DNA from 3 places in the Shewanella sp. MF05960 genome. Region 1 is predicted to be linked to each of the others. Evidence: predicted binding sites of a transcription regulator. Region 1 holds the regulator's gene; each other region holds the start of a gene.
The links. The regulator sigma-54, encoded in region 1, starts transcription at its own class of promoters, with help from an activator protein. The targets are predictions, from matches to a motif close to GTTGGCACGNNNNTNGNNT.
Positions count from the first base shown of each region.

Region 2: a site for sigma-54 is predicted at 2,461-2,479, ahead of ACROAE_RS18325 (YccF domain-containing protein). Genes of this name have one in related genera too.
Region 3: a site for sigma-54 is predicted at 3,360-3,378, ahead of flgB (flagellar basal body rod protein FlgB). Genes of this name have one in related genera too.

Region 1 is NZ_JBOZPS010000004.1:195,071-201,288, reverse strand. It holds gene ACROAE_RS05755 (transposase) at 477-728, opposite strand; gene ACROAE_RS05750 (hypothetical protein) at 749-901, opposite strand; gene ACROAE_RS05745 (HPr family phosphocarrier protein) at 1,585-1,854, opposite strand; gene rapZ (RNase adapter RapZ) at 1,875-2,738, opposite strand; gene ptsN (PTS IIA-like nitrogen regulatory protein PtsN) at 2,735-3,178, opposite strand; gene hpf (ribosome hibernation promoting factor) at 3,181-3,468, opposite strand; gene ACROAE_RS05725 (RNA polymerase factor sigma-54) at 3,493-4,977, opposite strand; gene lptB (LPS export ABC transporter ATP-binding protein) at 5,386-6,117, opposite strand; gene lptA (lipopolysaccharide transport periplasmic protein LptA) at 6,114-6,218, opposite strand, start outside.
Region 2 is NZ_JBOZPS010000023.1:28,875-35,092, reverse strand. It holds gene ACROAE_RS18335 (ChrR family anti-sigma-E factor) at 1-444, shown strand, start outside; gene ACROAE_RS18330 (1-aminocyclopropane-1-carboxylate deaminase/D-cysteine desulfhydrase) at 1,364-2,320, opposite strand; gene ACROAE_RS18325 (YccF domain-containing protein) at 2,534-2,944, shown strand; gene ACROAE_RS18320 (EVE domain-containing protein) at 3,043-3,513, shown strand; gene ACROAE_RS18315 (TIGR00266 family protein) at 3,596-4,384, opposite strand; gene ACROAE_RS18310 (LysR family transcriptional regulator) at 4,510-5,436, opposite strand; gene ACROAE_RS18305 (homogentisate 1,2-dioxygenase) at 5,655-6,218, shown strand, end outside.
Region 3 is NZ_JBOZPS010000017.1:2,949-9,166, forward strand. It holds gene flgM (flagellar biosynthesis anti-sigma factor FlgM) at 1-216, opposite strand, end outside; gene flgA (flagellar basal body P-ring formation chaperone FlgA) at 290-997, opposite strand; gene ACROAE_RS15815 (chemotaxis protein CheV) at 1,457-2,377, shown strand; gene ACROAE_RS15820 (CheR family methyltransferase) at 2,442-3,275, shown strand; gene flgB (flagellar basal body rod protein FlgB) at 3,412-3,810, shown strand; gene flgC (flagellar basal body rod protein FlgC) at 3,813-4,229, shown strand; gene flgD (flagellar hook assembly protein FlgD) at 4,254-5,036, shown strand; gene flgE (flagellar hook protein FlgE) at 5,097-6,218, shown strand, end outside.

The sequences.
Region 1 (6,218 bases):
TATAGAGTCTGGGGACCCAATAACGCCTGAACTGTAGCGTTAATGACTGTGTTCGTTACAACAACACACGGCATTAACGGTAAAAAATAAAGCGGCAAGGATGCAAGATGTTGTGCGCTTATTGTTAGTTTGTTTGCTGTGTTATCGACATGCTGGGGGCGAGTGATAATACGGTCAAACATCCTTGCCATAACATGGGTAGAGCGGCGTTAAATGAACCTCACTGCATCTACTCGAATAAAAATGACGTTATTGGATATAGAGTCTGGGGACCCAATAACGCCTGAACTGTCGCGTTAATGACTGTGTTCGTTACAACAACACACGGCATTAACGGTAAAAAATAAAGCGGCAAGGATGCAAGATGTTGTGCGCTTATTATTAGTATGATGTTGTTGCTATTTGCTTTGTATTATCAGTTCGCTGGGGGACCAACCGACAACACACTCATACATCCTTGCCAAAACGGTTTTGGCTTAACTTGCCATTGTTTGTAATTGTTGACTTAACTGAGTAATTTTTTCCTGTAAAAGAGCGATCTCTGACATTATTGCACCGCGTTTTTCAGTTTTATGGCTTTCGCTATATTTGACCCATTTATATACAGTTTTTGATGACACACCATATTGTTTGGCGACATCAGATAATAGGCGGTTATGTACCTTAACTTCGCTAATCACTTGATGTTGAAAGTCCATTGGATAGTGTCTCGCAGTTGAAATACTCATCTTATTTATTCCTTAATGCTTTATTTGTATTTGCTTGAACGGGATTCAACTTCATCCCACTGGCTGCAACCAAGATGCGCTAAGAAAAAAATGTTTTGACGGCATTGTCCAATCAGCTTAGCGACCATGCCATTAACTGATTTGATGTTCTGACCTAGGTTCATTTTACTCATCGCTATCTCCTACAAATGACAATGGACTGCTTAAAAATTAAACTACTACTTAGTAGGTATCTTCTCTCTATATGAAAACTGTGTGCCAACTGTTTAAATTAATTTAAATTGTTTAAAAACAAGTGTTTATAGTTATTATTGTGTTTTGCAATATTGGGTTGTTTGTTTTAATTGGTGCAATTGCACTAATTTGGTGAACTAGCCTTTGGGTGATGGCTGTTTATTGAGAGGCATTATGGCGGTAATTTATGGCAGTAAAAGGTTATGTAAATGACAAAATGAGGACATTACGTTTGTCATTCATATGAGGATAAATAACAGTGCGCCAAGGTTCCTTGAAGACACGCTTAAAAACTGCTTAAGAGCGTCATTCTCAACGTTAAAGAATAAGTGTACTTTAGTCGGCGCACGACTGAAGAGGGGGAAATACTAATCCGCATTAACAAGTGACCACACTGAATGTTTCCAGCGGTTTTTGATTAATTTAAAAGGCATTATATTCAATTTGAGCGGTTAATCATTTACCGTGAAATGTGAGTCGTATGCAATGAATGGTAATTGATGAATAGTGGGCTGTAAGCGGTTAAATAAATTCAGTTTAACTTGAATATCATTGTCAAAAAATGCCACGAGAGAGTACAACTGACGTTTGTTAAGTGCTGTTAGATAATCAGTGCGACGCGTTAGCCGCCTTCATCGAATTTATCGTTAATCAAATTACACACCGCCTCTAATGCCACTGCTGCGTCTGGACCTGTTGCTGTGACAGTGATCATTTTTCCGATGCCACTTTCCAACATGAGCAGTCCTAACACGCTAGCGGCACTGGCTTGTTTGTCTGCTTGAATTAGGGTGATTTCAGCATCAAAGTCAGCAGCCAGTATCGCTAGTTTTGTGGCTGCTCGTGCATGTAAACCTAATTTATTTGAGATGGTGACTTGGCGCTCAAGCATGGCTAGCACTCCACATAGGACTAAAGCTGATCTTCACTGATATTTAGCTCTCTGTGGCGGGCGTTGACTGTGTGTTTACTGCCTTGTCTAAATCGCTTAGCGAGTTGGTCTGTGATATAAACTGAGCGATGTTGTCCGCCTGTACAGCCGATGGCGATGGTTAAATAACTGCGATTATTACGCTCTAAATGTGGCATCCAGGTTTCGAATAGATTTTCGATTTGCCAAATAAACTTATTCACCAGAGGCTGACGGCCAAGAAACTCTTGCACAGGCTCATCAAGACCTGTTAATGGTCTTAATTCTATTTCCCAGTGCGGGTTAGGTAAAAAGCGCACGTCGAACATAAAGTCTGCTTCGGTCGGCATACCGTGTTTAAAGCCAAACGATTCAAAATTAATCACTAACTCTTTATCAACACTGCCAAGCAATATTTGTCTTACTTGATCGCTTAGCTCGTAAATATTGAGTGCCGATGTATCGACATAGTGATCAACCATTTTGGCGATAGGTTCGAGTAAGCGGCCTTCTAATTTAATCGCTTCTTGTAATGAAATATGGTTTTTAGATAGTGGGTGTAATCTGCGTGTTTCGCTGTAGCGTTTAAGTAAAACTTTGTCGCTAGAGTTTAAGAAAAAACTGGTAATTTCGGTATCAGGTTGCAGTATTTCAAGTTGTTCTTGAAGCACTTTGCCTTGTTCGGCAATATTGCGCACATCAACACTAATCGCTACTAGGTCATTATTGCCTTTTAACTGAGCCAATAAGGTGCCAATTAGCGGCAATGGCAGGTTATCAACACAGTAATAGCCTAGGTCTTCTAGTACTCTTAATGCTACTGATTTACCTGAGCCTGACCGTCCTGATACGATAACAAGTTTCATGCCGTAATTACCTGATAGAGTTCTGTTGAATCGTGGATTTTACGCAGCTGTTTTAGTACTTGTTTGTCGCTGAGTTTTTGGGCCATCGAAGATAAGGTGCTTAAGTGTTGTTGGCACTGATCTGCAGGAACTAATAATGCAAATAAGATATCGACAGGTTGTTTATCGATGGCATCGAACGAAATGGGTTCTTCGCATTTTACAAAGATCGCAATAGGGTGATCGATTGTCGTTAATCGGCCATGAGGTATTGCAATACCATTACCTATACCTGTGCTACCCATTTTTTCTCTTGCGATAAGGCTTTCAAACACCTCTTGCGAAGACAGGGTCGGGTACTGGGCAGCGACTAAATCGCTGATAAGTTCCAGTACCTTTTTCTTACTGCCCGGTGTGGCACAGGTGGTGCATTCCGGCTGCAGGATGGTACAAAGTTCCATCGTTAGTGTTTTGTATACTTCTCTTTGTGTTTAATTACCTGACGATCGAGCTTATCTATCAGGGCGTCTATTGCTGCATACATGTCTGTATGTTCTGACATTGCAAAAATTTCTCCGCCCTTTAGGCTGACTTTAGCTTCTGCTTTTTGTTGTAATTTTTCTACGTTGAGTACAACGTGAACATTATTGATCTGATCGAAGTGCCGTTCAAGCTTTGAAAACTTTTCCTGAACGTATTCACGTAAAGATTCGGTTATTTCAACATGATGCCCTGATAAATTGATCTGCATTACACTTCTCCATTGTTGAGTGATTTATAAACTCTTACGTTGGTTTGAGGGCGGTATCATCATTGCCTCACGGTATTTTGCAATCGTACGACGAGCAACGTTTATGCCCTGTTCGGCCAGTAGTTGAGCCATTTTGCTGTCGCTAAGCGGCTTTTTCTGGTTTTCTGCAGCAACCAACTTTTTAATAAATGCACGGATTGCTGTCGATGAGCACTCTCCGCCATCATCAGTGCTGACATGACTAGAGAAAAAGTATTTTAATTCAAACAACCCTCGTGGGGTGTGCATGTATTTTTGAGTGGTCACGCGCGAAATGGTCGATTCATGCATTTCTACGGCTTCAGCAATGTCATTTAATACCATAGGTTTCATGGCTTCTTCGCCATATTCGAAAAAACCTTGTTGGAATTGCACAATGCAATTGGCTACTTTTAACAAGGTATCGTTACGGCTTTCAATGCTTTTGATAAACCATTTAGCTTCTTGCAAATGACCTCGTATAAACTGAGTATCAGATGGGTTTTTACTGCTGCGAGCCATTGCTGCATATTGCTGATTAACACCGATTTTAGGCATGTTATCTGGATTGAGTTCAACAACCCAACGGCCATTCTTTTTAAATACTGTGACATCAGGGATCACGTATTCGTCATCGACGGCAGTGATCAATAAGCCAGGACGCGGATTAAGAGATTGAATTAAGGTAATGGCATCACGTAACTCATCTTCTTTTAAACGCGTTTTACGCATTAATAATCTAAAGTCACGCCCAGCGATTAAATCCAAATAATCTTTGATGAGCATTCGCGCATTTTCAATGTGCGGAGTTGAGTCTGCATATTGTGACAGTTGAATGAGTAGACATTCACTAAGGTCACGTGCAGCAACACCTACGGGGTCAAAATGTTGAATTCGCTTTAACACCGCTTGAACCTCATCAAGCTCAACATTTTCATCGCCCATAGCTTCTAGTATTTCTTCAGTGCTTTGGGTTAGATAGCCGCGTTCATCTATTGCGTCAATGATGGCTGTTGCGATGGCAAGGTCGGTGTCTGAAAATGGCGTTAAGTTTTTTTGCCACTCTAAATGTTCATATAAGCCTTCGGTGGTTTCCCCTTGAAAAGGCATATCATCGTCACGCATGCTGGCACTACCAGACCCTGACATCGGTGAGGCGGTATAGACTTCATCCCAGGTCGTGTCCATGGGCATGTCGTCCATAGTTTCTTTACTGATGGATTCTGTGGTGTCGATGGTTGAAGTATCTTTTTCGACACTCACATTACTGTTGTCACTGAAGTCTGTGTCTGATTGATCGCGACTTTCTTTTAAGGGATCTTTAGCTTGAGAAAATTCATCTTCTATTTCAAGCAATGGATTTGAGTCCAGCGCCTGTTGGATTTCTTGCTGTAGCTCCAATGAAGATAATTGCAGCAAGCGGATGGCTTGCTGCAATTGAGGGGTCATAGTGAGATGCTGACCCATTTTAAGTTGGAGTGACGCTTTCATTTACCGCTTATCCCTAGATGATTTCCATAAAAATAACAATCTCGAAAAACTGTAATGGGGTGTCACGTACGTCAATGACATTTCACGCAATTTAGGTATCGTTCAATGGAATGAATTAGATAGGCTAAAAGGCGTATACCCAATCAACTTGAAGATACGTGTTTCAGAGCTTCACCGTGTTTTCAATACTAGGCGCGTTAATGCGGTAATGTAGGCACCTTATAAATTAACGCAACAACGTAGTGGGAACACGGTGAAACTCCCAAGGGGCAAGTTTTACACGCGTTCATGCTGTGTTATTGATTTTGGAAAGGGAACGACCATTAACCGCAATCAATGCCTTGCCTAAACGCGTGTAAATTCTTGCTGAAATCGAGTATCTTCAGGTTGTTTGGGTATATAACTTAACTATAGCTTGAATTGTTCACCTAAGTACACAGCTCGAACTTGTTGATTGCTCAAGATCTCTTCAGGTGTTCCTTCGGCAATTAAATTACCTTGGCTTACGATGTAAGCTCTTTCACATACATCGAGTGTTTCGCGAACATTATGGTCAGTGATCAGTACACCTAATCCACGACTTTTTAGCTGCTGGATAATTTTTTTAATGTCGATAACCGAAATCGGATCAACCCCCGCAAAAGGTTCATCAAGCAAAATGAATTTAGGGTTAGCAGCGAGTGCTCGGGCAATTTCGACTCGACGGCGTTCACCGCCAGACAATGACATGCCTTGGCTGTCGCGAATGTGAGTAATGTGAAACTCTTCCAGTAAATGCTGGAGCTGTTCAATACGTTCGTCATTACTGAGTTCTTTGCGGGTTTGTAACACCGCCATGATATTGTCGTGCACGGTGAGTTTTCGAAAAATACTGGCTTCTTGTGGTAAATAACCAATCCCTTTACGGGCTCTAAGATGCATTGGGTCAGCGGTGAGGTCGTCATTATCAATTAATATACGGCCTTTATCACTTTTGACTAACCCTACAACCATGTAAAACGTGGTTGTTTTACCGGCACCATTAGGGCCAAGTAAACCGACAATTTGCCCCGTTTTTACAGTTAAGCTGACGTCTTTTACGACTTGACGCGCTTTATAGCTTTTGGCTAGGTTTTCAGCTGTTAAGGTAATTTGGCTCATGGTTTTATCTGCTTGTTGACAGGGATCTCAGGCAGCTTTTGTTTTGGCGCTGACTCGTCTTGGAAATTTTCTGGTTGAATAATCGTGATGACGCGATCTTG
Region 2 (6,218 bases), on a different contig from region 1:
AGTGTTGATAGTGTTGATAGTAAGGCTACATCACAGCCTGAGATAATCGACAACAGTGTCACCATTAAAGGTCAGCATTATCCTTTACCGCGTGTGTTTAAAAAGCAAATTAATGCTTCATGGCAAGGCATAGGTAAAGTGAGCCGCTTACGTTTAGACACCGGTGAACCACAAGCAAGAGCAAGCTTGTTGCACATTGCGGCAAACGGTGAAATACCGGATCACACCCATAAAGGTTCTGAGTTAACGTTATTGCTAGCTGGTGAGTTTAGTGATTGTTACAACACTTACAAACCAGGTGACTTTATGTTGCTTGACCAAGACCACGAGCATTCACCTAAAACAACTGAAGGTTGTTTATGTTACACAATCGTAGATGCGCCACTGTACTTTACAAAAGGCATCAGTAAGTTACTCAATCCTATTGGTGAGTTACTTTATTAATTAGGTGTTGCTGTAAATCGCGATAATAACATTATCGCGATTTAAATCATCAACTTAAAATAAAAACCAATTGAAAATATAATATTTATAGCGGTAATCAAGCAAAAAATGCATGTTATTTGTCTTTTTTATGAAAAACGTTGTTGCTATAAACGAAAAGTGAGTATAGAATCCATACAGATTTAAAAATCTTGTTAATTTTGGTACCTACCTGTAAGTCTGCTCAACTTCCTTCGTAAACCCAAGACAAGCTTCTGCTCATTTTTATTGACCATGACATGGCCAATGTTTGTATGAACATTATCAACAAACTTTATCCGTCATAACACTGTCATATAATTATGTTCAACTTACTCCGTTAAGTGAAAAGTATAAACAATAGTGATTAGGTTTTATTATCTTAATCAACTATTTATAAAACAACACTTGATTAGTGAGTTCAGAATAGGTTAAGTTAAATCTCGACAAGTTAATCTTTCGCACCACTAAAAAATGCCAAGGATATTATATTGAACAATTTTTTCACCCAAGGGTGATAAGCACAAATAAGGAATGTGACATATGTCATACAACATAAATGGACATGAAATTTCAGTTAGCTTTCCAGTTAATTCAATTTCGTCAAACAAAAATTCAATTGCTTTTACCGACAGCCTAGGTAAAAACAAAAAAACCTTTTCAAAGCGTATTGAAGCAATAAACTTCATGAAATGGTTAATATCTGCAAGTAAGTAATACCCCTAACGCATCGCGTTAATCATTTGCTCTGTTATTTAATAAACTCATTTCTCGGTATTCTCCTCTCACTTACCGATGTTTATTAAAACAGAGCAAAATGAATTACCCTTTACAAAATCCCATCGATATTTCAATAAGTTTTTCATTAAAAAACTCATTACATTTTTGCGTTTAGTTATCGCTATTTTGCAAATTTACGTTGATATCTTGGTAGCATCGTTTGATTCCCCAATACCCCACCTTGATGTAAATACACAATATCGCCTTGCCACTGCGGGTGTTTAGCTAAATAATCTTTTAGCACTAAAAATCCAACAGGATCATAGAGTAACTCAAACTCAATGCCAGACTCACACACAGTTTTCCACATATCAAAACAGCGCCTAGTGAGCTTACCAAAATGATATTTATGGCCATCATTGACTACTGTCGGAAAATACACCTTGTCGACTAATTGTGAAAATTGCTCTGTTAAGTAGCCATCACCGCCTACAGTACTGCAGGTTATCACCTCAATATTGAGTTGGGTTGCATCAATACAGGCTAATTGTTGTATGAGTTGCTTATTTAAATACGCGGCAGTTGTTCCTGTACCTGAGGGTAAAAAAACTTTTAATTCACTGATGTTATTTAATCGAGCCCAATCGATGATCTCGTTGGCTAATATTGCTAAACCTACTTCAGCATATTCGCAGCGTCCACCTTCAGGAATGTGTAACAGTGAACAAAACTGCGAATTGTTGGACTCTAGTATTTGTTTTACGACGTCATCTAAATGCATCTGTTGATATTGGTCAGCCTGTTTCCGTTTGCTGACATCAATAATATTGGCGCCATTCGCGATTGCCGCTGCATAATTACCTTTTGGGTGATGAATAATAAAGTCGTTTACGTGACTCACGTAATAATCAAATTGCCAGCCTCGTTGCTTAGCTAATACAGACATTGAATATAATGAGTTTGCTTGAGCAGAGCCAGATCCTACCAGATGAGTAACATGAGAATAATCTTGCGATAAAAAATGATAAAACTTGCGCGCCTTATTACCGCTAAAATCGGGATGCAATAAGTCATCACGTTTCACAAAAATACGTCTTTGTTCAAATAACATCTGCTGTACAGGGCTTGTCGTAAACATGATCAATCTCAAAATCATTAAGATGAGTATTTTAACCAAAAAATGATAAAACTCACCGTTTGATTTGTTTTTTTCACTATAGCCAATCTAAAACAACGCCAAAAAATCACAAAAACCCATTAAAAGCATATACTTAACACTTTGGCATGAAAATCGCTTAGTTAAGAGTAATTGGTACAGGTTATGTACATTAGCTTCTAATAAGGAATAACAATGTCTCTTTTACGTTTGCTGTTTAATATTGCTTGGTTTGTTTTAGGCGGTTTTGTGATGGGCTTGGCCTGGTGGCTTGCTGGGCTGTTGTGCTTTATCAGTATTATTGGTATTCCATTTGGCCGTGCGTGTTTCGTGATTGGCGAAATGGCATTTTGGCCATTCGGCCAAGAAAGTGTGAATCGTAAACACTTAACGGGTAATGAAGATCTCGGCACCGGTAGCTTCGGCTTAATCGGTAATGTCATTTGGTTCTTGTTCTTTGGTATATGGTTAGCGATTGGTCATTTAGCCCATGCCCTGGCCTGCTTTGTGACCATTATTGGCATTCCATTTGCGATACAACACATTAAGTTAGCACTGTTAAGCCTAACGCCAATAGGACAAACCGTTATAACAAAACCAGTATAAGCGGTTATTATGCCACAAAGCCGATAACAACATGTTGTCGGCTTTTTAGTTTGTGGATGATAATATTCGTCCCAATAATAAATACAAAAGAGTAATGTATGAAATATTGGTTAATGAAGTCTGAACCCGATGACATCAGTATTGATGATTTACGTGACAGTGCAAACCATACAATGTCATGGCAAGGGATCCGTAATTATCAAGCTAGAAATTTTATTCGTGATGAAATAAGTACCGGTGACAGTGTTCTGTTTTATCATTCTAGCTGTAAAGTACCAGGTGTTGTTGGGATTGCCAGCGTCATCAACCAACCGCAACTTGATGTGAGTGCATTTGATCCTCAATCTCGTTATTTTGACCCTAAGTCAGACCTTAACAAACCACGTTGGTGGCAAGTAGATATCCAATTTACTAAGAAGCTGAACCAAATAGTCAGCTTGCAGCAACTCAAAAGCGACCCAGCTTTACAAAACATGGTATTGGTCACGAAAGGTGCTAGGTTAAGTGTTCAGCCTGTTACTGCTCTTGAATTTGAGCATATTGTTAAGCTCAGCCAAACTGCCGAATAACACAATTAACCATAGGCCGAGATGAAAAAAAGGTGACTGAATTCAGTCACCTTTTTTAAATTAATCCACATAGACTCAACGATTAATTAATCATGCGTCCAATACCACCTAAAACCGAACCCTCGCCTTGATCTTTACCGCCACTAGAAGGTGCGTGAGCAATAATGCGATCGGCCATACGAGAAAATGGTAAACTCTGTAGCCAAACAGTGCCGTGCCCTTGTAAAGTGGCTAAAAACAAACCTTCTCCACCAAACACCATCGATTTAAGTGAGCCTGCACGCTGAATGTCATAATCAATACCTGGGGTAAAGCCAACTAAACACCCTGTATCAACACGTAATGTTTCACCACGTAGTTCTTTTTTAATTAAAGTACCACCCGCATGCACAAACGCCATACCGTCGCCTTTAAGACTTTGTAAAATAAAGCCTTCACCACCAAAAAAGCCCACACCAAGGCGCTTATTGAACTTCATCGAGACTTGGGTACCTAATGCCGCCGCTAAAAAACTGTCTTTTTGGCAAATAAGTTCACCATTATGCTCAGCAAGATCGATAGCTAATATGGTGCCAGGAAATGGCGCTGAAAATGCAGCCTTACGTTTACGATTACCTTCATTGGTAAAATGGGTCATAAAAATCCCCTCACCTGAGATAGCTCGCTTTCCTGCGCCCCATAACTTACCAAAAAAGCCCGACTCCGGTTCAGAGCCGTCACCCATTTTAGCTTCAAATGAAATATCTTCTTCTAGGTATGTCATCGCTCCAGCTTCGGCGACAACGGCTTCATGAGGATCTAATTCTATTTCGACCAATTGCATACTGGTTCCAATAATTTCATAGTCGACTTCGTGACATTTTCTGGTCATTTTTCGCTCCTTTAAAATGAATGTTAAATAATAAGTGGCATTCTGTTTAGGTTAACAAGATGTAACTACATTCTCCATGATAACCTTTTGACATATTATGTCTTGATAGTTGTTTTTAATTTAAGTTAACCTAAACCGGTACCACTAAAGCCTGTTTGTTGCTGTTGATATAAAGCAAACTCTTGCAAGATAAGTTCGGTAAATAATTGCCCTGCTCGACCTAACGGACGTTCTAGCGTAGACACCAATTGTGGTGTAAAACTAAAACGATTACCGCCAATAAAATCCACCTGGGCTAATTGGCCGTTGGCGAGTTCTTCGGTGATGAGAAAATCAGGCATCCAACCAAAACCTAAGCCTTTCAATAACGCATTCTTTTTCATAATAAAGCCTGAAAGGTAAAACACTTTATCACCCCCAAATTGCATTTCATCACGCGCACGTTTGCCTGGAGATGAATCTTCAATGGTGAGCTCTACATGCTGTTGCAGCTCAGGCAAGCTGATGTTGTGCAACTGACTCAAAGGGTGCATGGGAGAAGCCACCAGCACACTTGTGATAGTCGGTAAAGGTTTAGGGTGATAAGACGGTCCTGTTCGATAGTCTTTTACTAACATTAAGTCAGCTTGATCTCGCTCAAAACGATGTTGTACACCGCCTAAAAACTCCATATTTAACTGGATTTTTGTCGGTATGTTATGTTCAGACATCAGCTTTAACGCGCTCATAATTGGCTCCATTGGCAGAGCACCATCAATCACCAATTCAAGTTTGGGTTCCCATCCTTGACTGAATCTGCTGGCAAGGTGCTCTATGTTAGCCAAGTGCTGCAATAAACGCTGTCCTTCAGCCAAAATCACCTTTCCCTCTGGTGTTAACTCTGCGCGGTAGTGATCACGATTAAATAAAGTTACGCCTAAATGCTGTTCTAATTTTTTAACTTGGTAGCTCACTGCAGACTGAGCTTTATGTAATCGTTCCGACGCTTTTGAAAAACTTCCTTCTTCAACAAGGACTTGCAGTACATTAAACGCATCAATGTCAATCCGCATAACCGCTCCTGTGTCTTGTTATCAATACACTTATGTAAAGCCAACGTAACCATCTAAAAATTTGATTGAGATAAGCTGTTTATTATTCTTTTTTTTGTTGATCTTTACCACTAAATTGTTAATAAGATCACATATTGGCTTGCCCAGTGCGATTAGGTCATAACAATAATCAACATTGAGCCGCATCACACGCAGTCGATTAACCATAGGAATATCAAATGCCATTCTATGTTAAACAAGGACACATTCCGACTAAACGGCACATCGCTTTTGAAAAAGAGAGCGGGGAACTATATCGCGAAGAACTGTTTTCAACACACGGCTTTTCAAATATTTATTCCAATAAATATCACCATAACATGCCAACAAAGGCGATTGATGTTAAGCCTTATGCCCTTGATCACGGTGAGCAATGGCAAGATCCTTTAATTCAAAACTATAAACTAGATTCACGCCAAGCCGATTGCCAGGGCAACTTTTTTAGTGCTCGTAATAGAATTTTTTTCAATAACGATGTGGCGATGTATACCGCCAAAGTCACTGAGCCCACAACTGAATTTTACCGTAATGCTTATGCTGACGAAGTGGTTTTTATCCACGAGGGCGAAGGCCAGCTATTAAGTGAATATGGTGTAATCAATACCAATAAATGGGATTACTTGATTATTCCACGCGGTACTACATACCAATTAACCTTTAATGATTATCAAAACGTACGCTTGTTTGTGATTGAATCATCGTCAATGGTGGAAGTGCCAAAACACTTTAGAAACGAATATGGC
Region 3 (6,218 bases), on a different contig from region 1:
AGCGACCTTTTTTTGATCCACTTCAGGTAATGCAGCCATTTTGCCTTGAGCACTTTGCAGCTGTTGCGCTTGCGAAGTAATGCTTACCGAATCACTTTTAACGGGTGCAGCCGATTTTTGTGGCGCAGCAGTGTTTGTTTGTGAAGTAGACTGCGTGTCACGTGCTGTGCGCATCTGTGTATTGGTCGCAGTATTGTGCTTAATATCAATTGCCATGTGAGGCTCCAGCGTAATGTATTAGGTTTTCCATACAGGCTATCGGCGCTCGTGGAAAAAACTTTAATCTATTTTACATCCTAACTTCAACTTCACCAACACCAATCACTACAGCTTCTAGTCGTTTGTTACTTTTGCTATTTTTGACCTTAATAGCTTCTCCAATATTGCCGTCACGCAATGCTTCACCCAAGGTTTTAATTTCGATACTCTGTGTCTTAGCATATATAGAGACCATGTCTCCTTTACAGACAAAACAAAGATTACTGCCAATGATCGGTGAGTCTTTAGCGACTCGACGTTTTACGCGCGAACCGAGTAGGCTCGCTTTATCTGAAAAGAATTGTCCCTTCAAACTATATTGGTCTACATACATAATGGCTAAGTCATCAGAATTAAGAATCTGATTGGGTGACAATAATTCAGTCGCGACAATAACAGGATATTGAATATCAACTCTTACAGACAAGTACATCTGCCACGGGTAGTCGTAATCTGGAGTTTCACAGCTTATTTTAACGGTGTTATTTCGAGTGACATCTCGTTCGCTGGCTAACTCAACCGATATTGGAGGATAGCAGCGTGGCGGTGTCAGCCTTCCTTCTAAATTTTGTGGGGTAATTTCGACCTTAGCGTTTGACTCTACATCAATTTTTTTTTCTACGGCCTCTTTAGCTAATTGATAAATGGTCGATAATGAAGGAGCAGTGGCTTCTTCACTGGCAAATACCGGTAAAGAAAGCGAGAGTAAGCACAAAAAACATAAAAAAAATACTTTCATAATGAAGATACTAGCTTGTTTTGCCAGAATGCACCTATACTTTGAAAAACGATTAATACGCGGATAATGTAGACGTATTGAATAGACTAATAATCGATGGGTATGGCGGCGAATCATGTTCATTATCCTCCGTCAAAAAAATACCGTATCGGCTAGTTTATTAATCTAAGCAAGTTGTATGCCTATTTGTGTTGATAAGTTGTGGCGATAAGTATTCATTGTGTAGTCGACCTGGCAATGGTTAACTGGTGTGCGTTGCCAGTAAAATGTGTTATCAACAACGTATTCATTATTGCAACCGGGTAGTGTGGATATTGCAACTGGGTACTGCGAACCGGGTTTTACTATCGATAATTGAACTTTATCAACAAATTAAGTTTATTATCAAGAATTAGGCTTTACGATAATTTTAATAACAAATGTATCCTTTTGGGTGACAGTTAACTACAAGGCCCCGCTATGTCGAGCATTTTAGATTCAGTAAACAAACGTACCCAACTTGTTGGGCAAAACAGATTAGAATTACTGCTGTTTAGGCTTAATGGTCGTCAGCGCTTCGGTATTAACGTGTTTAAAGTTAAAGAGGTCCTGCAATGTCCTCCATTAACCACATTACCTAAATTAAATCGATTTGTTAAAGGTGTCGCTCACATTCGTGGTACAACCATTTCGGTCATTGATTTAAGTGCTGCAACCGGTGGCCGTCCACTCACGTCGACTGAAAATTGTTTCATTATCATTTCTGAATACAACCGCAGTGTGCAAGGATTCCTGGTGAGTTCCGTTGAGCGTATTATCAATATGAACTGGGCTGCAATCATGCCACCACCACAAGGTGCAGGGCGTTATTCTTATTTAACGGCAGTAACCGAAATTGAAGGCGAGTTGGTTGAGATTTTAGACGTAGAGAAAATCCTTGATGAGATTTCTCCGGTTAAAACCGCGATCAGTAAAGAAGTGAACGAAACGCTAACCATCGATAGAGAACAGCATTACCACATTATGGTGATTGACGACTCAGCCGTGGCACGCAAGCAAATTATTCGCTCACTCGAATCGCTAAATCTACAGATTGATACTGCCAAAGATGGCCGAGAAGCTTTAAATAAACTTAAAGCTATCGCGGCTGAAATGGACGATGTATCGCACGAAATCCCGTTAATTATTTCCGATATCGAAATGCCAGAAATGGACGGTTATACCTTAACGGCTGAAATTCGTGACGATCCAAAATTGAAGAATATCAAAGTGGTACTACACACTTCACTCAGTGGCGTATTTAATCAGGCGATGGTGCAAAAAGTGGGCGCAAACGATTTTATTGCGAAATTTAACCCAGATGAATTGGCCGCCGCAGTAAACAAACATTTGAGCTTATAACTGTCTATAATGACAGCGTGTAAATTATTAAGCGCTATAAGCTTACTTATTTTAGGATGTTAATGTGACAGATAAATCACTTGCTGAAGCAGAGTACAATCAATTTAGACTGTTTTTAGAACAGCATAGCGGTATTGTGTTAGGCGAGAATAAACAATATTTAGTGCGTAGCCGTTTGGCCCCTTTGATGGGTAAGCATAACTTACCCTCATTATCAGAGGTGGTTAAAAAGTCGATGAAACCGACTGAGCGCCAGTTACGTGCTGAAGTGATCGACGCGATGACAACCAATGAAACCTTATGGTTTCGTGACCGTTATCCTTTCGAGTTACTGCATAATACCTTATTACCTGAGTACAGTAAGTTAGGTCGTCCATTAAAGATTTGGTCGGCTGCTTGCTCATCAGGTCAAGAACCCTATTCTCTCGCCATGACGGTACTTGAATACCAACAACGTAAGCCTGGCGCACTGCCTGGCGGAGCATCTATTCAGGCAACGGATTTATCGCCTTCTATGCTTGAACGTTGTAAAAATGCTGAATACGACAGTTTAGCGTTAGCGCGTGGTTTATCTGATGAACGTAAGCGTCAGTTTTTTGATGCTTTACCGTCGGGCAACATGAAACTGAAAGACAATGTGAAGCGTCTGGTTAACTTTAGAGCTCATAATCTTCTTGAAAGTTATAGTTTATTAGGTAAATACGACATTATCTTTTGTCGTAATGTGCTGATTTACTTTGCACCAGAGGCAAAGGCTAAAATTTTGCGGCAATTTGCTGCCGCACTTAACCCTAAAGGGATTTTATTCTTAGGTGCGTCAGAATCTATTGCCGGTTTAACCGAAGAATTTAATATGGTTCGTTGTAATCCTGGTATTTACTATCAAAAGAAAACCTAGTTAAATAAATAGCTTACTAGCTTTATCATGCCGGCATTCGTCGGCATGTTCATTTAAAATACTTATTCATCCTTTATTGAAATTGTTGGCATAACCCTTGCTTTAATTCTATCAGTTAGCTGATGGAGGCAATTTTATGGCGATTAATTTCGATAATGCATTAGGTGTTCACCAATACTCGTTGGGCGTACGTTCTCAAAGAGCAGAAGTGATTTCAAGTAATATCGCCAATGCCAATACTCCTCATTACAAAGCGCGGGATGTGGATTTTGCTTCTGCGATGAAAGCCGCGAGCTCTCATCAAAATGGCTTAAGCATGAGTCAAACCACCGAAAAGCACTTTGATTTAACGTCATTAACACAGCAACACGTGCAATACCGTGTGCCGACTCAACCCGACACCGGCGATGGCAACACAGTCGACACGCAAAAAGAACAATCTGCATTTATGCAAAATGCGCTCGAATATCAAATGTCACTGGGTTTTCTTGAAAGTAAATTTAGTGGCATGCGTAAAGCATTGCGAGGTGATTAATCATGAGTTTATTCAATATCTTTAATGTTTCTGGTTCAGGGATGTCGGCGCAATCTGTCAGGCTTAATACCACGGCCAGTAACATTGCCAATGCAGACTCAGTGTCGAGCAGTGTCGATAAAACCTATCGTGCACGTCATCCAGTTTTTGAAGCAGAAATGGCCAAAGCCAGCAATCAGCAAAATCAATCTCCTGGAGTGTCGGTGAAGGGCATTGTTGAAAGTGATAAACCGCTAATTAAAGAGTACTCGCCAGATCATCCACTTTCTGATGCTGACGGATTTATTTACAAGCCAAACGTGAATGTAATGGAAGAAATGGCTGACATGATTTCAGCTTCGCGGTCTTACCAAATGAATGTTCAGGTAGCAGATGCCACTAAATCAATGCTGCAACAAACGCTCAATATGGGTAAATAGTTTTGATTTTTCAAGGAGGCAGCTATGAGCCTAATTAATTCTTACAGTCAGTCTTTACCGCAAACGTCAAGCAGTGCATCAAATACGAGTGCAGTGACCAAGAGTTCAGTGCAGAGCACTACTACGTTAACCACGGGTAATTCGTTTCTCGATTCAATTCGGTTACCTGAGCAGAGCGCGGTTCCTGAAGCGAATGATCAGCTGTTAAAGCAAGAAGACTTCTTTGCATTGCTCAGTCAGCAGTTATCAATGCAAGACCCATTTGAGCCTGTAGACAATGATCAAATGATTGCCCAAATGGCATCATTTTCTACTGTTGATGGTATTTCAAATCTTAACGATGAAATTTTAAACCTCAATACTGTGATGAGCTCAAGTCAGGCATTGCAAGCATCGAGTCTCGTTGGCCGTAAGGTATTAATCCCTTCTGATACTGGGATTATTTCCGCTGAGAGTCCTGGTATAAATGGCGTGATTAGTACGCCATCGGCCATGGAAACTATTACCGTGAGTGTACAAGATGAATCCGGACAGCTCATTAAAACCTTTAGTGTTGATGGTAGCGCCGGCGGTAACATTGATGTGTCTTGGGATGGACTGGATAAAAATGGTTCGCCAGTAAAAGAGGGATTGTACTCTATTAAGGCGAGCGGGAAAGTCGATGGCGAAGCCCAGGACTTAGCAGTATCTACTTATGCCCATGTTAGCAGTGTGTCGTTAGGCACCGCTGCAACAGGGGCTATTTTGAATTTGCGCGGAGTCGGCGGTATTAAGTTATCTGACGTACTTGCCGTATCTGAAACTTAACATTATCTACAGTTTACTAAATAAACGTGTTGATTATGAATAAAACCTTTGAGGTGAATTATGTCATTTAACATTGCATTGAGTGGTATCTCTGCCGCGCAAAAAGACTTAAACACAACGGCAAACAACATTGCCAACGTAAACACTGTCGGCTTTAAAGAGTCGCGTGCTGAATTTGCTGACGTGTACGCAAACTCAATTTTTTCTAATGGTAAAACGGCGGTCGGCGGCGGTGTATCAACTTCGCAAGTGGCACAGCAATTTCACCAAGGTAGTTTACAATTTACCAGCAACTCATTAGATATGGCGATCAGTGGCGGCGGCTTTTTTGTTACCTCTTCTGGTGTTGGCACTCAAGATTTATCATACACTCGAGCAGGCGCTTTTAAAGTCGATTCAGACAACTATATGGTCGATGCCGCAGGTAACTTTTTACAAGGTTTCCCTGTAGATGACGAAGGTAACTCAACTTCAGTAAGCTTAACCACAACCAAACCTATTCAAATTCCAGATACTGCTGGTAGTCCAGTTAAAACGGGTGTGGTTGAATTGCAAATGAATTTAAATGTCGGCGAAGATGCGTTAGATCCTAGCGCATTTGACCCAGACAATTCTGACACCTACAACAATTCAACCTCAGTAACCATCTATGACTCATTAGGTGAGTCGCATATTATGACCACCTATTTTGTGAAACCTACAGGTGGCTCATATACAGGGGAGAGTAACTGGCTTGCATTTTATGCTGTTGATGGTGAGCCGGTTAGTGTGGAAACTCCAGGGAGTTATCAAATAGATGCAGATGGCGATGGTGTTGGTGATGGTACCCTTAGCGAAACTGCAACAGCAACTAACCCAAGTGGTACAGGAGCTTGGAATGGTGCAGTGATTTCGTTTAACAATGTTGGTTCTTATACAGGGACTAATCCTTCGCCGATCACTACTGTAACACTTGGCACACCAGGTGCCGGTGTATTAGACCCAGGCTCAGACGGTACTCAAACACTTGAAGTCAGATTTGATAACCCAACACAATATGCTTCGCCATTTGAAGTGACTGCATTAAGCCAAGACGGTATTACCGTTGGCCGTTTAACCAACGTAGGCATTGGCTCGGATGGCTTAATTACTGCCAGTTACAGCAATGGTTCAACTGTGCCATTAGCGCGTGTTGCGTTAGTA